Linked DNA regions of Pokkaliibacter sp. MBI-7. The protein of the gene in region 2 binds, or shares a complex with, the protein of the main gene of each other region. Links are inferred from orthologs where the notes say so. Each region holds a gene or a part of one and is shown on either strand. Other genes may lie near its edges. The genes, in order: rne and pnp.

Region 1 (8,601 bases), on a different replicon or contig from region 2:
AGACGCCTTTGATTACAGCACTGGTTACCTGGGCAAAGCAGCAAGGTTATCGGCCTGGAGTAGTCAGTCGTGGGTACGGCGGCCAGTCCGATGTCTATCCTTTGACGGTTGAAGTGGATACTGATCCTGCTATATCGGGTGATGAGCCTGCGCTGCTGCGAAAGCTTTGCGATTGTCCGGTGGTTATTGCTCCAGATCGTGTAGCAGCGGTGCAATGGCTGCTGGAAAACAATGATTGTGATCTGATCTTCAGTGATGATGGCCTTCAGCACTACCGCTTAGGGCGTCATATAGAAATTGCTGTCGTTGACGGTCATCGCGGCCTGGGGAATGGCCATTGTCTGCCGGTCGGGCCGCTTAGGGAGCCGCCTGAGCGTCTTGCTGAAGTGGATTTTTGTGTGGTCAATGGCTATGCGGCCAGCACACCTGTAACGACTTCCTTTACAATGCATATTCGTGCCCAGCAAATGGTTCATGTGCATACAGGGCAGGCTTCTGATGTTCACGCATGGAGTGGGCGAGAGGTCATTGCGATGGCCGGAATAGGTAATCCCACACGTTTTTTTTCGACGTTGGAATCGCTAGGCATCAAAATTACGCGTTCTATCAGTAAGCCTGACCACTATCACTTTCAGCAAGAAGATATACCGAGTGGAGGCATGCCGGTTGTCGTAACAGCTAAAGATGCTGTGAAGTGTGGTGGTTTTGCAGTAGATAACCTGTGGTATCTGGATATTACTGCGGTGCTGTCAGATAGCTTTTTTAGCGCGTTGGCGGAAAAGCTACGTAGCCTTAACCTGAAAAGGCGCTGAAATCTGCTTTCCAAATGTTAACAATGCACGTTGCTGTCGAGGCTTAGCCTTGCCCGGTGGGTTGTATAAATCGATATCTATCATCGTGTTGTCCGTCAGGATCAGCATGCCTAGTTTTACGGAGATCCAGAATGGATAAGCAGTTATTGGATTTGCTAGTGTGCCCCGTTACCAAGGCGCCGCTTGAGTGGCATGCCGATCGTCAGGAGCTATTTTGCTATGCCAGCAATCTCGCTTATCCGGTACGTGATGGTATTCCCGTGATGTTGGAGTCAGAAGCGCGTAGCTTGACCGAAGAAGAACGGGCGAAGCGTCCAAAGCAGCGTTAATAAAGAAGCGGCCTTTTTGCTGCAAGGTAGTATTTGTTCGGGAGTTTCACAGACTATGTCGTTTCTGGTTGTCATCCCTGCCCGTTACGCGTCCACCCGCCTGAAAGGCAAACCCCTGCTGGATATCGCCGGTAAGCCAATGGTCCAGCACACGTGGGAGAAAGCGTGTGCCAGTGGAGCGGCGCGCGTCATCATCGCTACTGATGATGAGAGAATTGAAAGCATGGCCAGAGCCTTCGGCGCTGAAGTATGTATGACTTCTGCGGCACATCCCTCCGGTACTGATCGGATTCAGGAGGTGGCGTCACAGTTGAAACTGTCAGATGACGAGGTCATCGTGAACGTTCAGGGGGATGAGCCGATGCTGCCTGCAACCTTGATTGATCAGGTCGCGCAGACTCTGCTGAAGCATCCTCAGGCGGACATGGCAACGTTGTGCGAGCCGATTGAGGATATGGCGTTATTCGCCAATCCCAACGTGGTCAAGCTCGTTAAAGATGTACATGGTAAGGCGCTTTATTTTAGCCGTGCGCCTGTATCGTGGCATCGGGATGAGTTTGCTCAAGGTATCAGCGATGTTCCGCCGTCAGGCTGGCAGGCATTTCGACATATCGGGCTGTACAGTTACCGTGTTGGTTTGTTGAATCAGTTCGTCCAGTGGTCACCCGCTCCGATAGAACAATGGGAGGCGCTGGAGCAGCTACGTGTACTGTGGAATGGTGGCTATATTCAGGTCTCTGAGGCGTCGGTCATTCCTCCTGCTGGTGTAGATACACCTGATGATCTGGTACGAGTACGTTCGATACTTGGCGATGGCCGATAGCTGAAAATTCTGAATCTGGAGGCTGTGTATGCCTCTTTAGAGCCATTGTTTGTTGAGCTGTCTGACTATTCGGTGAGAGATGTACAAAATTCTTTTAGTGTGCCTTGGCAACATCTGTCGTTCCCCTACTGCAGAAGGTGTGCTGGCAAAGAAAATCACCCAGCAGGGGTTGGGTAGGCGTTTTCAGGTCGATTCGGCAGGGACGGCTGCTTACCATACGGGTGAGTCACCTGATAGACGGAGCTGTCGTGCTGCCGCCAGGCGTGGCTACGATTTAACTCCCCTCAGAGCTCGCCAGGTCATGCCATCAGACTTTGAAGAGTTTGATGTAATTCTGGCTATGGATCATGCCAATCTAAGTAGCTTGAAGCAGAATTGCCCCGCTCAATTGCAGCATAAACTTGGTTTGTTCCTCCATTATCATCCAGATTCAATAGAGGAGGTGCCTGATCCTTACTATGATGGAGAGTCTGGGTTTGAGCTGGTGCTTGATCTTGTTGAAGTGGCTGCGGATGCCTTAATTAAGGATTTAGTGAAGTGAGTGACTATCCTGAGCACTGGCAAGAGAACGCCGATTTACTTAGGTTGAATACTTTTGGATTTTCAGTAGAAGCTGAGTACCTGTCTGTTGTGCACTCTGCTAGCCAATTGCAGCAAGATATTGCTGTTGCGCAAAAGCGCAATCTCGCATGGCGTGTGCTAGGTGGGGGTAGCAATGTAGTGCTGTGCCAGAACCTGCCTGGTCTTACTTTGTTAATTGATATCAAAGGCGTTGAGGTGCTATCCGAGAATGAGTCGGACGTTACTTTAAACGTTGGGGCAGGAGAGAACTGGCATTCTTTGGTCTGCTTCAGCTTGTCTCAGGGATGGTCAGGTTTGGAAAATTTGGCATTGATTCCAGGTACCGTAGGTGCTGCGCCAGTGCAAAATATTGGCGCTTATGGCATGGAGTTAAAGGACGTTCTACTACGAGTGCAGTATCTCGATACTGTCACAGGAGCGTTCTGCACGCGAGAAGCAGCTGATTGCAACTTCTCCTACCGACATAGCATCTTCAAAGAGAGCATTGGTAAGAGCTGGATCATTGTGTCCGTAGAGTTGTGCTTGTCAAAGCAGGCTGATGCCCAGATCAAATATAAGGCTCTGCGTGACTATTTTGACCAGAAGGGTATTGAACGGCCAACGGTGCAGCAGGTTGCTGAAGCAGTGGTAGCTATTCGCCAGTCAAAGTTGCCAGACCCTGATGTATTAGGAAATGCGGGGAGCTTTTTTAAAAATCCTTGGATAACAGCAGAGCAGTTCGATCTGTTGCGCCATGACTACCCGGGTTTGGTTGGCTTTGTCGATGGTCCAGGCTATAAACTTGCTGCAGCTTGGCTGATAGATCAACTAGGCTTCAAAGGTTGGCGTGAGGGAGCAGTAGGGGTGCACAAGGATCAGGCGCTAGTGTTAGTCCATCATGGTGGTGGCAATGGAGAGCAGTTATTGGCGCTGGCGCAGCGTATTCAATTGGCAGTAAAGCAACGCTACGGTGTTTTGTTAGAGCAGGAACCTGTGGTTCTGCAATAACGTCACGTTCACTTTGGTCAGGGTTTTAGGGATCGTTTAGTGAATATGAATAGGTGCACTACCCCCGCTGCGGTTTCGCAGACGGGTGAAACTAAAAAGGGCTTGCAGATGCAAGCCCTTTTATTTTCACGAGTTGGGTATATTACTCGTCTTGGCTACTTACTTCGGGCTGCTGTTGAGTTTCGAGCATTTGACGGCGCTTGATTTCACGTGGGTCATTATGAGCACGGCGAACGCGCCTTGGTGCATCTTCGGAGGGTTGTGGCTCCAAAGGAGCTTCATCAGCCTTCTCTTCTGCCAGTTGCACAGTCTGCTCTTCGGAAGCTTGCTCGCTGACAATCTCAGCAGTCTCAGCAGTCTCAGCAGTCTCAGCAGTCTCAGCAGTCTCAGCAGTCTCAGCAGTCTCAGCAGTCTCAGCAGTCTCAGCAGTCTCAGCAGTCTCAGCAGTCTCAGCAGTCTCAGCAGTCTCAGCAGTCTCAGCAGAGGCTGTAAGTTGCTCAGGTGCAATTACTTCCTTGTGCTCAACTTGCTCTGCTGCTGGATAGCTCTCGCTGTCGGTAACAACCAGCTCAGTTGCCGTAGACTGGTCAGTAACGGGTGCTTCTACGGCAATAGCATCTGCTGCCACTGCAGAGTTGACCTCGGTGGAGTCCGGCAGACTGGTGGGCTCCGGCTGATTCGCTATTTGTTCATCAGAAATGGCGTGCGCTATTTCTGATGACTGTGATACGGCAGTATCACTTGCAACAGCCACGGCATCGTCAGTGGCAACCTCAGTGCTAACAGCTTCTGCAGACTTGTCGTCTCTGCGGTTGTTGTTGCGTCCGCGGTTGCGGCGACGTCGCTGGGGGTGTTCGTCCTGGTCGTCGCTGGCGTCTGAAGCAGAGATAGCTACGTTGCTTTCGTCAGTGCTCATCACCTCGTCTGCGGATGTAGAGTCAGGTGCGTCTGCTGTGCTTGCGGTCTCCACTACCACAGCGTCTGCAGCAACGACGATAGCGAGCTCATTAACTGATTTTTCATCTTCTGTCAGGGCGGGTTCGGTTTCTTCACCGATTGCCTGAGCTTTTAGGTGGTCAGGTAGTGGGGTGCGCTTCGCACTGCGATCACGTCGACGGCGCTGACGTCCCCGGCGACGATCATCACTGGCTTGCTCAGGGGCAGATGATTCATTTGAGCCCTCAGTAACGGTTTGGGTTACTAACTGTTCATTGCTTTCAGTATCCACTTCAGTTTCACGAGTGGTACGCTCATTGCGGCTATTGCGACGACGATCACGTTGACCTCGATTGTCCCGAGTATTTCGCTCGCGGCTGTCGTCTTCACGAGCTGCACGATCTTCGCTGTCGACTTTGCGTTCAGAGTCTGTGCGGCGCTCTGCATCGTTACGGCCATTGTCTCGGCGTTCATTGTCGCGACCTCGACGATTACGATCATTCCGCTCATGACGACGATTACTGGTTTCGCGCTCACTGCTTTCTGGTTTCGGTTGTGCTGGCTGCTCTACGGTCGGTGCCGTTTCATCTTTGGTCTCTCCCTGGAACCAGCTGCTGAAAGCTTTTAGCAACCGGCGGCCGAGCCCTACAGAAGGGGCCTGATGTGCAATTGCTGCTGGGGGGGGGGAGACGGTTGGCAACGGAGCCGATGCTGCCGGAGGCATGCTTTTGACTGCTGCTTCCTCGCGTGAATGCTGTGCTGCTACCGGAGTAGTCTCGTCGCTATGCTCTTCTTCAATCAGCTCATAGCTGGCGTCGGTGGAGCGGGCTTCAACATTGTCGTCTCGCAGACGTATAACCTCGTAGTGAGGTGTTTCAAGATTAGGATTGGGGACGATGACAATCTTGATGCTTTGGCGTTGCTCAAGGCGTGACAGATGTGGCCGCTTTTCGTTAAGCAGGTAGGTTGCAACGCTCACGGGAACGATGGCGCGAATCTGGGCGGTGCGCTCCTTCAGTGCCTCTTCTTCGATCAGGCGCATGATGGAAAGTGATAGCGAGCCTACATCGCGAATGCTGCCTTGGCCGTGACAGCGTGGGCATGTCATTGCTGTGGTTTCACCCAGCGATGGGCGAAGACGTTGACGTGACATTTCAAGCAGACCGAAGCGAGAGATGCGTCCAATCTGGATGCGCGCACGATCTACCTTAAGTGCATCTTTTAAGCGGTTTTCCACTTCACGCTGATTCTTGATGGGAGTCATATCAATAAAATCGATGACTACCAGTCCGCCAATATCCCGCAGACGTAACTGACGGGCTATCTCATCTGCCGCCTCAAGGTTGGTCTGCAGAGCGGTTTCCTCGATATCACCACCTTTGGTGGCTCTAGAGGAGTTGATGTCGATCGAGACCAGTGCTTCTGTGGGGTCGATTACAATTGAGCCGCCAGATGGGAGGCGTACTTCGCGCTGGAAGGCTGTCTCGATTTGGGATTCAATCTGGAACCGTGTAAATAGAGGAATGTCTTCCTGGTACAGTTTGATCTTGCTCTGGAATGTCGGCATGACCTGACGAGCAAAATTCATTGCGTCCTGATGCACTTCTGCAGAATCGATCAATACTTCGCCAATATCCTGGCGAAGATAATCACGCATAGCCCGAATAATGACATTGCTTTCCTGATAGATCAGGAAAGGTGCAGGTCGATTAAGAGCTGCAGATCGGATCGATTCCCAGAGCTGCATCAGATAGTCCAGGTCGTTCTGCAGTTCTTCAGGTGTGCGTCCAATGCCAGCGGTGCGGACAATAACCCCGGCACTCCCTGGAATTTGAATTGAGTCTAGAGCATCCTTTAAAGCCTGACGTTCTTCACCCTCAATGCGACGAGAGATGCCACCAGCACGGGGATTATTTGGCATTAGTACCAAGTAACGCCCTGCAAGACTAATAAACGTCGTCAGTGCCGCGCCTTTGTTGCCTCTTTCTTCCTTGTCTATCTGAACTATGACTTCTTGTCCTTCGCGAATCGCTTCGCGAATGGCTACACGGCCACCTTTGCCTTCGTTATTGAAGTATTCTCGAGCAATTTCTTTTAGTGGAAGGAAGCCATGGCGGTCCGCGCCATAGTCAACAAAGGCTGCCTCAAGGCTGGGTTCTATGCGGGTAACACGGCCACGATATATGTTGGCTTTCTTTTGTTCGCGGGAGACGGACTCAATGTCCAGATCGTAGAGTCTTTGACCGTCAACAAGAGCAACCCGGATTTCTTCAGGCTGGGTTGCGTTGATCATCATTCTTTTCATTTTTAACGTCAGACCATATAGGGCCTAGCGTCGATGTAAATATCCACTGTGTAACGGCCAAGACAGCAGCCCAGTTTTTACTACCGGTTCTTCTTGCAGAGAGGTCAATCTCCGGGCCGGCTTGGCGCTGTCAATTTCAGAGTGTCGGTGCCGTTTCGGTCAGTAACGCGTTGCAAATACAGGGAAAGCCACTACCGAGCACACGATATTAGTTGCGTTCGGATAGGAATATAAGCGTTACCATAGCCTGTCGTTTTAGGGTGTTGATGCGGAGTTAGCTGAGTGGATTTGGTAGAAGGTATGCCTTCCATCAAATTACATTTCCCAGCACTGCTCTTGCAGGTTCTGCCCTGCTTACGCGTCAATCAATTGACAACAGGTATTAAAGGCTCTTACTCCAGGCTTTCCATTAAGAAGCTGACCTAAAACAGTGGTACTAGCATCGAACGGAAGGCTGGTTAGTTGCTTCGCACCAATAATGTGATGCGACCTAATTCTTTTGTTGGGCAGCTGCACATAGGCAAAGTCAGTCCCCAACGGTATCATGAGTGCACGAAGAGCAGGGTAGAGGAGCCCAATCGGGGCTTGGTCCTTCTAAAGAGCTGAGCTTCGTTAGCGGCCTCAATATAGCAGTATTTCCCCGCCGCAATCAAATAGGCAGATCAATTTGAATCAAGCAGTTATGAGCGATCAACAGAAACCCTCATCAGCCCAAGTCCAATGGTTAACCATAAGCATTGATTACCAAGGTCAGCGCCTGGACAACTTTCTGCTGGCCATGCTTAAAGGGGTTCCGAAAACCCGTATTTACAGCATGATGCGCAAAGGGGAAATACGGATAAATCGGAAGCGGGTCAAGCCTGACTACCGAATCGTCGGTGGTGAAGAGCTTCGCTTGCCTCCTGTCAGGCTTCCTGAGCGTGATGCTCCTCCTCCGGTTTCTGCGGGATTAGGTAGAAAAATTGAAGACGCCATTCTGTATGAAGACGATGCGTTGATGGTGATTAACAAGCCTTCTGGATTGGCGGTGCATGGTGGAAGTGGGATTAGCCTTGGCTTAATTGAAAGTCTGCGTCAGCTGCGGCCCGAGCTTAAAATGCTGGAGTTAGTGCATCGCCTGGATCGCGATACCTCAGGCTGTATCCTGGTGGCAAAGAAGCGTTCTGCATTGAGAGCGCTGCATGAAGCGCTGCGTGATGGCGGTGTAGACAAAGTGTATCATGCACTGGTTCAGGGGCGTTGGCCCAGTCGGCATCAGCATGTAAATGCACCATTAAAGAAAAATGAACTGCGTTCTGGTGAGCGAGTTGTGAGAGTGGACGCTGACGGTAAACCCTCTCTGACTGAGTTTAAGGTCTTGAGGCGTTTTGCTTCATATACCCTGGTTGAGGCGAAGCCTATTACAGGTCGAACGCATCAAATTCGAGTTCACTCCCAGTTTGCGGGGCATCCAATCATTGGTGATGACAAGTACGGGGTGGATGAGGTGAACAAAGCTGCAAAACAGTACGGTTTAAATCGACTCTTTCTGCATGCGGCCAGGTTGACGTTTCGCCATCCTATAAGTGGTGAGGTTGTATCTGTTAAGGCTGAGTATGACGCTGAGCTTCACGCAGTGATTGATATGCTTTCAGCGGAAATCATTTCAGTTGAATGATGTAAGGAAGTGTTCTGAGTGGCCGCAATATGCGGCTGCTTTATAGAGGTTGGGTGAAGTTTTGAGATGTGTGCAGTGAGGTACTGGATGGGGTGGACGATGGGGCTTGAACCCACGACCGCCGGAATCACAATCCGGAGCTCTGCCAACTGAGCTACGCCCACCATTTC
Region 2 (7,924 bases):
ACACCACGAAAGACTTCTGTATCTACGACTATCATGGCGGCATTAGCGACCTGAATAGCCGCGTAGTACGCATTATCGGTGAACCCGAAGCCCGTTATCGGGAAGACCCTGTTCGCATGCTGCGAGCGATCCGCTTTGCTGGCAAGCTCGGGTTTGATATTGAGCCTGTTACCGCCGCCCCGATTCATGAGCTGGCGCCTCTTCTGGCTGCTGTTTCAAACGCCCGTCTGTTTGACGAAGTGCTCAAGCTGCTCAGTTCAGGTCACGGCCTGCCCACATGGAAACTGATGTGGCAGTACGGACTGATCGCCCCGATGCTGCCTGACACCTGGCAGAGCCTGCAAGGCGACGATGAACAGACTGTGCAGAACCGGATGATGATTGAGCTGGCCCTCGCCAATACCGACAAGCGTATTGCCGAAGATCGCCCCGTCACACCCGCCTTCCTCTATGCCGTACTACTATGGGCACCCTTACTGGAAGAACTCAGCTATTTACAGGATGAAGAGCGCATGCCATTAATTCCTGCCATGCATGAAGCTGCGCAGCGCATTATGGATCGCCAGGTAAAACATATTGCGATTCCCCGCCGCATCAGCAGTATCATGCGTGAGATTTGGGAGCTGCAGTTCCGGCTTCCACGTCGTCAGGGCAAGCGCCCGGACCAACTGATGGAACACCCTCGCTTTCGCGCCTCCTATGACTTCCTGCGCTTGCGAGAAGAGAGTGGGGAAGACCTTAACGGCCTGGGCATCTGGTGGGAGCGTTATCAGGAACAAACTGACGACAGTCGCCGTTCAATGATTCAGGATCTTAAGGAAAACTACAGTGAGCCACCGCGCAACAAGCGTCGACGCCGGCCACGTAAGCGGACCCCCTCCAATGAATGATGCCTGGCATGGTACCGAACTAGCCTGGATTGGTCTTGGCAGCAATCTGGAGTCACCTCACACTCAAGTGAGTAAAGCCCTGGACGAACTGGCAAGCATTCCAGCTACCTGTGTACTGGCTCATTCAGGATTATATCGTTCCGATCCGGTTGGCCCTCCCGGCCAACCTGACTACATCAATGCCGTTGCCTTACTCCGTACGCAGCTTGAACCTCATGATCTGCTGGATAGCTTACAAGGCATAGAACAGCTGCATCAGCGTCGGCGTATTCAACACTGGGGGCCGAGAACACTGGATCTCGACCTACTGCTCTACGGACAACAGCAAATCAGCACTGATCGTCTCCAAGTTCCCCACCCTTATATGAGCCAACGTAGTTTCGTGCTCTATCCGCTGGCCGAAATCAGCCCTGGACTCACCCTCCCCGGTCTGGGTGCTCTGTTCGATTTATTAGCCCAATGCCCGATGGGCACACTGAATCGTATTCCCGTATAATTTTGCTGCACTACAACAAAGAATAAGAGGACATGTGCTGATCTTCGTTGTCATGCCATGTCGCTCCAGTTGCATGCTCAACTAGTCTGGCTTCCATGCCTTGTTCAGGAACATTACTGAAATGAAAAAGGTAACCCTGCACACCCTGACGCAAATGAAAGCGTCTGGCGAAAAAATTACCTGCCTTACTGCCTACGATGCCTGCTTTGCCAAAGTACAAGACGAGGCCGGTGTCGAGATCATCCTGGTGGGTGACTCCCTTGGCATGGTGCTGCAAGGCAATGACAGCACCCTGCCTGTTACCGTTGAAGAAATGGTGTATCACACACGAGCCGTAGCTCGCGGCACACAACGTGCCATGGTGATGGCCGATATGCCCTTTATGAGCTACGCCACTCCGGCACAGGCAATGCAGAACGCCGGTTTACTGATGCAGGCAGGCGCCCATATTCTGAAACTGGAAGGTGGTGCATGGCTGGCTGAAACGGTTCGCATGCTCAGCGACAGAGGTGTACCTGTGTGTGCGCACCTTGGCCTGACGCCGCAAGCGGTCAACAAGCTGGGCGGCTTTCGTGTTCAGGGCCGTACACCTGAAAGCGCCAGGGAGCTGCTTGACGATGCTGCGATTCTGGAGGAAGCAGGCGCAAGCATGTTGCTTCTGGAGTGCGTACCAAGCAGCATCGCCGCCGCCATCACACGGCAAGCACAGGTCCCCGTTATCGGTATCGGTGCAGGCGCAGCAACTGACTCTCAGGTACTGGTCATGCATGATCTGCTAGGCTTGAATACCGGTTACGTCCCCCGCTTTGTTAAGAACTTCATGACTGAAGCAGAAGATATTCCTGGTGCTTTTCGCGCCTATATCGCAGCCGTCAAGGAAGGTCGCTTTCCTTCAGACGAACATGGATTTGAATAATGCTAGTACTGCCCACCATTGCTGAGCTGCGCCAGCAACTCCATGTCGAACGCATGCGTACTCACAAGATTGCCTTCGTGCCAACTATGGGTAACCTGCACGATGGCCATATTTCGCTGATTCACAAAGCCCGTGAAGAAGCGGATGTGGTCGTAGCGAGTATCTTTGTCAACCCACTGCAGTTCGGCGCCAATGAAGATCTGGAGCGATACCCACGCACCTTTGCGGAAGACAGTGCCAAACTCGAAGAAAGCGGTTGCGACTATTTATTTGCCCCCAGTGTCGAGGAGATGTATCCACAGGGCCTGACCAGTCAAACCATAGTTGATGTTCCAAGGCTGTCATCATTGCATTGCGGAGCCAGCAGACCTGGACACTTTCGTGGTGTAGCCACCGTCGTTGCCAAGCTCTTTGGCATTGTCCAGCCAGATGTTGCCATCTTTGGCCTGAAAGACTTCCAGCAACTGGCAGTGATTCGCCAGATGGTCAACGACCTCTGCCTGCCCGTTAACATTCTGGGAGCAGAAATAGCACGTGCAGAAAGCGGCCTAGCGTTAAGTTCACGTAATGGCTATCTGACCTCCTGCGAATTGCAGACGGCGCCCCTGCTGTACCAGACTCTGCAGGGTATTGAGCAGCGCATTAGCGCAGGTGAAGTGGATTTCAGACAGCTCGAAGCGGAAGCCAAGCAACAACTGGATGAACTGGGGCTAAGACCCGATTACTTCAACATCTGTAACCAGGCGACGCTGGAACTGGCAGAGCCCGATGACAAGCAGTTAGTTATTCTGGCAGCCAGCTACCTGGGCAAGGCACGACTGATCGACAATATTCGTATTCAACTCTGAGGCCGGTTATCCGGCCTTTTTATTATCTTGCGCCTTGTCATAGCCATTTAATCTAACCAGCAGCATAGTATCAGCTGGAATATCAACCCGGCCATCACCTATGATGGCCTAAGCAACCAAGTACAACTCATCAAGGGAGATCCTTATGCGTGATGTAGTGATCGTCGCAGCAGGCAGAACAGCAGTTGGAAGTTTTGGTGGTGGCCTTGCAGCTATGACAGCAGCGGAGCTGGGTGCAACAGTAATCAAAACCTTGCTGCAGCAAGTGGATCTTGATCCTGCACAGGTCAACGAGGTCATTCTGGGTCAGGTACTCACTGCCGGTTGCGGTCAGAATCCTGCCCGTCAAAGCGTCATCAAAGCAGGTCTACCTGACACCGTCCCCGGTATGACCATCAACAAGGTTTGTGGCTCAGGACTTAAAGCCATCCACCTGGCCACACAAGCGATTCGCTGTGGTGATGCAGACATCATCATCGCAGGTGGCCAGGAAAGCATGAGCCAGGCCCCCCATGTGCTGCCGAAATCACGTGATGGACAGCGTATGGGTGACTGGAAGATGATTGACTCCATGATCACTGATGGCCTTTGGGATGCATTCAACAACTATCACATGGGCATTACGGCGGAAAATATCGTCAGCAAGTATGGCTTCAGCCGAGAAGAGCAAGATGCCTTTGCTGCTGAGTCACAGCGCAAAGCAGGTGAAGCCATGGCTGCAAATCGCTTTGCGGACGAGATCATTCCTGTCAGCATCCCTCAGCGTAAAGGCGACCCTATTGTCATCGATAAAGATGAACAGCCCCGCCCAGGCACTACAGCTGAATCACTGGCGAAACTTCGGCCAGCCTTCAAACCCGACGGCAGCGTGACAGCAGGCAATGCCTCCTCCCTGAATGATGGTGCGGCTGCAGTTATCCTGGCCAGTGCAGAAAAAGCCAAAGCACTGGGACTTCCTGTTCTGGCCACCATCAAGGCGTACTCAAGCGCTGGTGTAGCACCCGAAATCATGGGTACCGGGCCAATTGACGCGACTCGCAAGTGCCTGGAGAAGGCAGGCTGGGATATCAACGAGCTGGACCTGATAGAAGCCAACGAGGCGTTCGCTGCCCAGGCAATGTCGGTTAACAAAGACCTGGGCTGGGATATCAGCAAGGTCAACGTCAACGGCGGCGCAATTGCACTGGGCCATCCCATTGGTGCGTCAGGTTGCCGTATTCTGGTTAGCCTGCTGCACGAGATGATCAAGCGTGATGCCAACAAAGGCTTGGCGACCTTGTGTATCGGTGGTGGCATGGGAGTCGCTCTTGCCATTGAGCGTTAATCTGTAATTTTCTCAACCAGCGCCATGAATAGAAAAAGCCACTTAGCGTGGCTTTTTCTTCACTAGATACTATAAAAGCGAACTGACGAATCCCTGCTAGGGCTGGCGGAAGCCGTCATGGCAGCCTTTACATGCTCTACCCAGCCCAGCAACATCCTTGGCTGCCAAATCCGGGTCATTTTTATCGACTGCCATTTTCACATTTGCCAGGGCCTCTTTGAAGTTACCCTGCGCCTGCTTAAATAACTCGGGCTCTTCCCAGACTCTCGATAAAGCCTCGCTTTCACCCACGGCGGTTCCCGGCAGGAATGCAGCAAAAGCTCTGTCACTGGCCTGCTCCAGAGCCGAAACATAGCCTTGAGCAGCAGCCTGGTCCCACTTGCTCTTGTCCTTCAGCATTGACCGGAGCATGCCGCTATTTTCTTTAAACTCATGAAAGGCATCCTGCCGGTAACTAACCACCTGCTCGGGCGACATGCCACTCAGATCATCTGCAGCCCAAACGGCCCCAGCCACCACACTTAATAACGTTGCAAACAACACGATTCGTTTCATTTTCGGCTCTTCCCGTCCATTATCCATGCCAATAACAGTCAAACCCCATCCCACTGTTACCCTGCAAAACAGAGCCAGCTTAAAACAGAAAAGGGACCCCAAGGTCCCTTTTTAATGTTTCAGAATGTGATTCAGGATAACAGCCGATTACTCAGCAGTCACATCCTTCATGGTCAGTTTGATACGGCCACGCTGATCGACATCCAGAACGCGCACCAGCACTTCATCGCCTTCATTAACAAAGTCAGAGACATTGTTAACACGCTCCTGGCTGATCTGGGAAATGTGAACCAGACCGTCTTTACCTGGAAGAATGTTCACAAATGCACCGAAGTCCGCCAGACGTACAACCTTGCCTTTATAAACCTTGCCTACCTCAGCCTCACATACGATGGCTTCAATACGCTGTTTGGCTGCATCGGCAGCGATCTTGTTCTCTGCGTAGACACGTACAGAACCATCATCTTCGATATCGATAGAAGCGCCAGTTTCCTCACAGATAGAGCGAATAGTCGCACCACCTTTACCGATAACATCACGGATCTTATCGGAATCGATTTTCATGGTCAGCATGCTAGGTGCATTTGGCGACACTTCTGGACGTGCATAACCAATAACCTTGGCCATTTCACGCAGAATGTGCAGACGTGCATCACGAGCCTGCTCCAAGGCAATTTCCATGATTTCTTCGGTGATACCCTGAATTTTGATGTCCATCTGCAGAGCAGTAACACCACTTTCAGAACCCGCCACCTTGAAGTCCATGTCACCCAAGTGATCTTCATCACCCAGAATATCGGTCAGAACAGCAAAGCCGCTTTCTTCCTTTACCAGACCCATAGCGATACCAGCGACCGGCTTCTTGACAGGTACGCCGGCATCCATCAGTGCCAGGCTGGCAGCACAGACTGATGCCATTGAGCTGGAGCCGTTAGATTCGGTAATTTCCGAAACGATGCGAATGGAATAGGGGAATTCATCATCGCTGGGCAGCATCGCTTCCACACCACGACGAGCAAGACGACCGTGGCCAATTTCACGACGTCCGGGTGGGCCCATGCGACCACACTCGCCTACAGAATAAGGTGGGAAGTTGTAATGCAGCATAAAACGGTCTTTACGCTCACCTTCCAAAGCATCGATAACCTGTGCATCACGCATGGTACCCAAGGTACAGGTTGCCAGAGACTGTGTTTCGCCACGTGTGAAAAGAGCAGAACCGTGGGTGCGCTTAAGAACACCAACGTCCACATTTATAGGACGCACAGTCTTGTTGTCACGACCATCGATACGGGCTTCGCCACGGATGATGCGACCACGAACAATGTCTTTTTCCAGGCTATTGAACAATCCGGCGACTTCACTGGCATCTGCAGCATTCTCACCGACGGTCAGTTCAGTCAGTGCTTTGCTACGCAGAGCATCAATCGCTTCACGGCGGGCAGTTTTGTCACTCACAATGTAGGCAGCAGCCAGTTCATCACCGACCAGTGACTGCAGACGTGACTTCAGTTCAGAGTTCACTGGCTCTGGTTGCCAATCCCAAGCAGACTTGCCTACTTCTGCGGCAAACTCGTTGATGGCCTTGATAGCCACCTGCATTTCCATATGACCAAACAGAACTGCTCCCAACATTTCGTCTTCGGTCAGCTCTTTGGCTTCAGATTCAACCATCAGTACCGCTTCGTTGGTACCCGCAACCACCATGTCTAACAGTGAGGTTGCCAGCTGTGGGTAGCTGGGGTTGAGTACATAGCCGCTGTCTTCGCTAAAACCTACACGAGCAGCGCCGATGGGACCATGGAAAGGAATCCCGGAGATAGTCAGGGCAGCGGATGCACCCAGCATTGCGGCGATATCTGGATCCTGCTCCTTGCTTGCAGAAACAACAGTACAGATTACCTGCACTTCATTGTTGAAGCCTTTGGGGAACAGCGGACGAATCGGACGATCAATCAGGCGAGAGGTCAATGTTTCCTTTTCGGAGGCTTTCGCTTCACGCTTGAAGAAACCGCCAGGAATCTTACCTGCAGCGTAGGTTTTCTCCTGATAGTGTACAGTCAGAGGGAAGAAATCCTGACCGGGCTTGGCTTCGCGAGCACCAACTACGGTACAAAGTACCTGCGAGTCGCCCATAGTGACCATTACCGCACCAGAAGACTGGCGGGCAACACGACCGGTTTCCAGAACTACTTCCTGGCCACCGTACTGAAAAGTCTTGGTAACGACGTTAAACATCGACATAGCTTCTTATCTTCCTTATTCGGACACCGATGAGGATGCTGCTATAGCCGTAAAGCCAGTACTGCGCTGGACTCAAGGGTGTAAACCCAGAGCAGTACAGGCTCAGAAAGTCAGCGTCCATTCAACTGTGTCTTGGATGTAGCACAGGAGCAAACCGCCCCCGCTAAATGACGAACGCCGCAGTAGACTGCGGCGTTCCATATCGCTTAGCGGCGCAGGCCCAAGCGACCGATCAGCTGAGTATAACGCTCAGCATCTTTGTTCTTCAGGTAGTCCAGCAGCTTGCGGCGCTGGTTAACCATACGGATCAGACCACGGCGAGAGTGGTGATCCTTGGCGTTAGCCTTGAAGTGAGACTGCAGGCTGTCAATGTTAGCAGACAGCAGAGCAACCTGAACTTCAGGTGAGCCAGTATCATTCTCAGTCTGAGCGAAATCTTTCAGAATCTGAGCCTTATGTTCAGCGGTCAAAGCCATTTCAATAACTCCAATAATCAATATGCAATCAACAGACGCCAACCGTGCATATTTACAGATGGCGCGCCCTCCCTCAGGAGGTTTTTAGCAAGCGTCGCGGATGAAGTATCCCCGATGCTACAACTTCACCGAGACCTAGAAACTCACCCGTATTTGCGTAGATACGCAAGAGCGG

The links.
Region 1: the proteins of pnp (region 2) and rne are in contact, whole or in part, in a cryo-EM structure (PDB 9QH0), measured with the Escherichia coli proteins. The link is inferred for Pokkaliibacter sp. MBI-7 from one-to-one orthologs.

The regions. Positions count from the first base shown.
Region 1 is NZ_JARVTG010000002.1:206,622-215,222, forward strand. What follows is about bases 3,476-7,112. They hold rne (ribonuclease E), read right to left. Parts: upstream 6,766-7,112; coding sequence 3,676-6,765; downstream 3,476-3,675. Other genes in these bases: murB (UDP-N-acetylmuramate dehydrogenase), read left to right, coding at 3,476-3,533. Outside these bases: lpxK (tetraacyldisaccharide 4'-kinase), read left to right, coding at 1-812; QCD60_RS20585 (Trm112 family protein), read left to right, coding at 944-1,141; kdsB (3-deoxy-manno-octulosonate cytidylyltransferase), read left to right, coding at 1,197-1,964; QCD60_RS20595 (low molecular weight phosphotyrosine protein phosphatase), read left to right, coding at 2,044-2,505; more of murB, read left to right, coding at 2,502-3,475; 23S rRNA pseudouridine(955/2504/2580) synthase RluC, read left to right, coding at 7,457-8,431. UniProt on the Escherichia coli protein: Endoribonuclease that plays a central role in RNA processing and decay. Required for the maturation of 5S and 16S rRNAs and the majority of tRNAs. Also involved in the degradation of most mRNAs.
Region 2 is NZ_JARVTG010000001.1:3,710,191-3,718,114, reverse strand. The notes cover bases 4,723-7,682. They hold pnp (polyribonucleotide nucleotidyltransferase), read right to left. Parts: upstream 7,268-7,682; coding sequence 5,177-7,267; downstream 4,723-5,176. Other genes in these bases: rpsO (30S ribosomal protein S15), read right to left, coding at 7,480-7,682; QCD60_RS16455 (cytochrome c), read right to left, coding at 4,723-5,029. In the rest of the region: polynucleotide adenylyltransferase PcnB, read left to right, coding at 1-890; folK (2-amino-4-hydroxy-6-hydroxymethyldihydropteridine diphosphokinase), read left to right, coding at 883-1,386; panB (3-methyl-2-oxobutanoate hydroxymethyltransferase), read left to right, coding at 1,508-2,302; panC (pantoate--beta-alanine ligase), read left to right, coding at 2,302-3,150; QCD60_RS16460 (acetyl-CoA C-acetyltransferase), read left to right, coding at 3,296-4,474; more of QCD60_RS16455, read right to left, coding at 4,571-4,722; more of rpsO, read right to left, coding at 7,683-7,749; tRNA pseudouridine(55) synthase TruB, read right to left, coding at 7,823-7,924. UniProt on the Escherichia coli protein: Involved in mRNA degradation. Catalyzes the phosphorolysis of single-stranded polyribonucleotides processively in the 3'- to 5'-direction. Also involved, along with RNase II, in tRNA processing.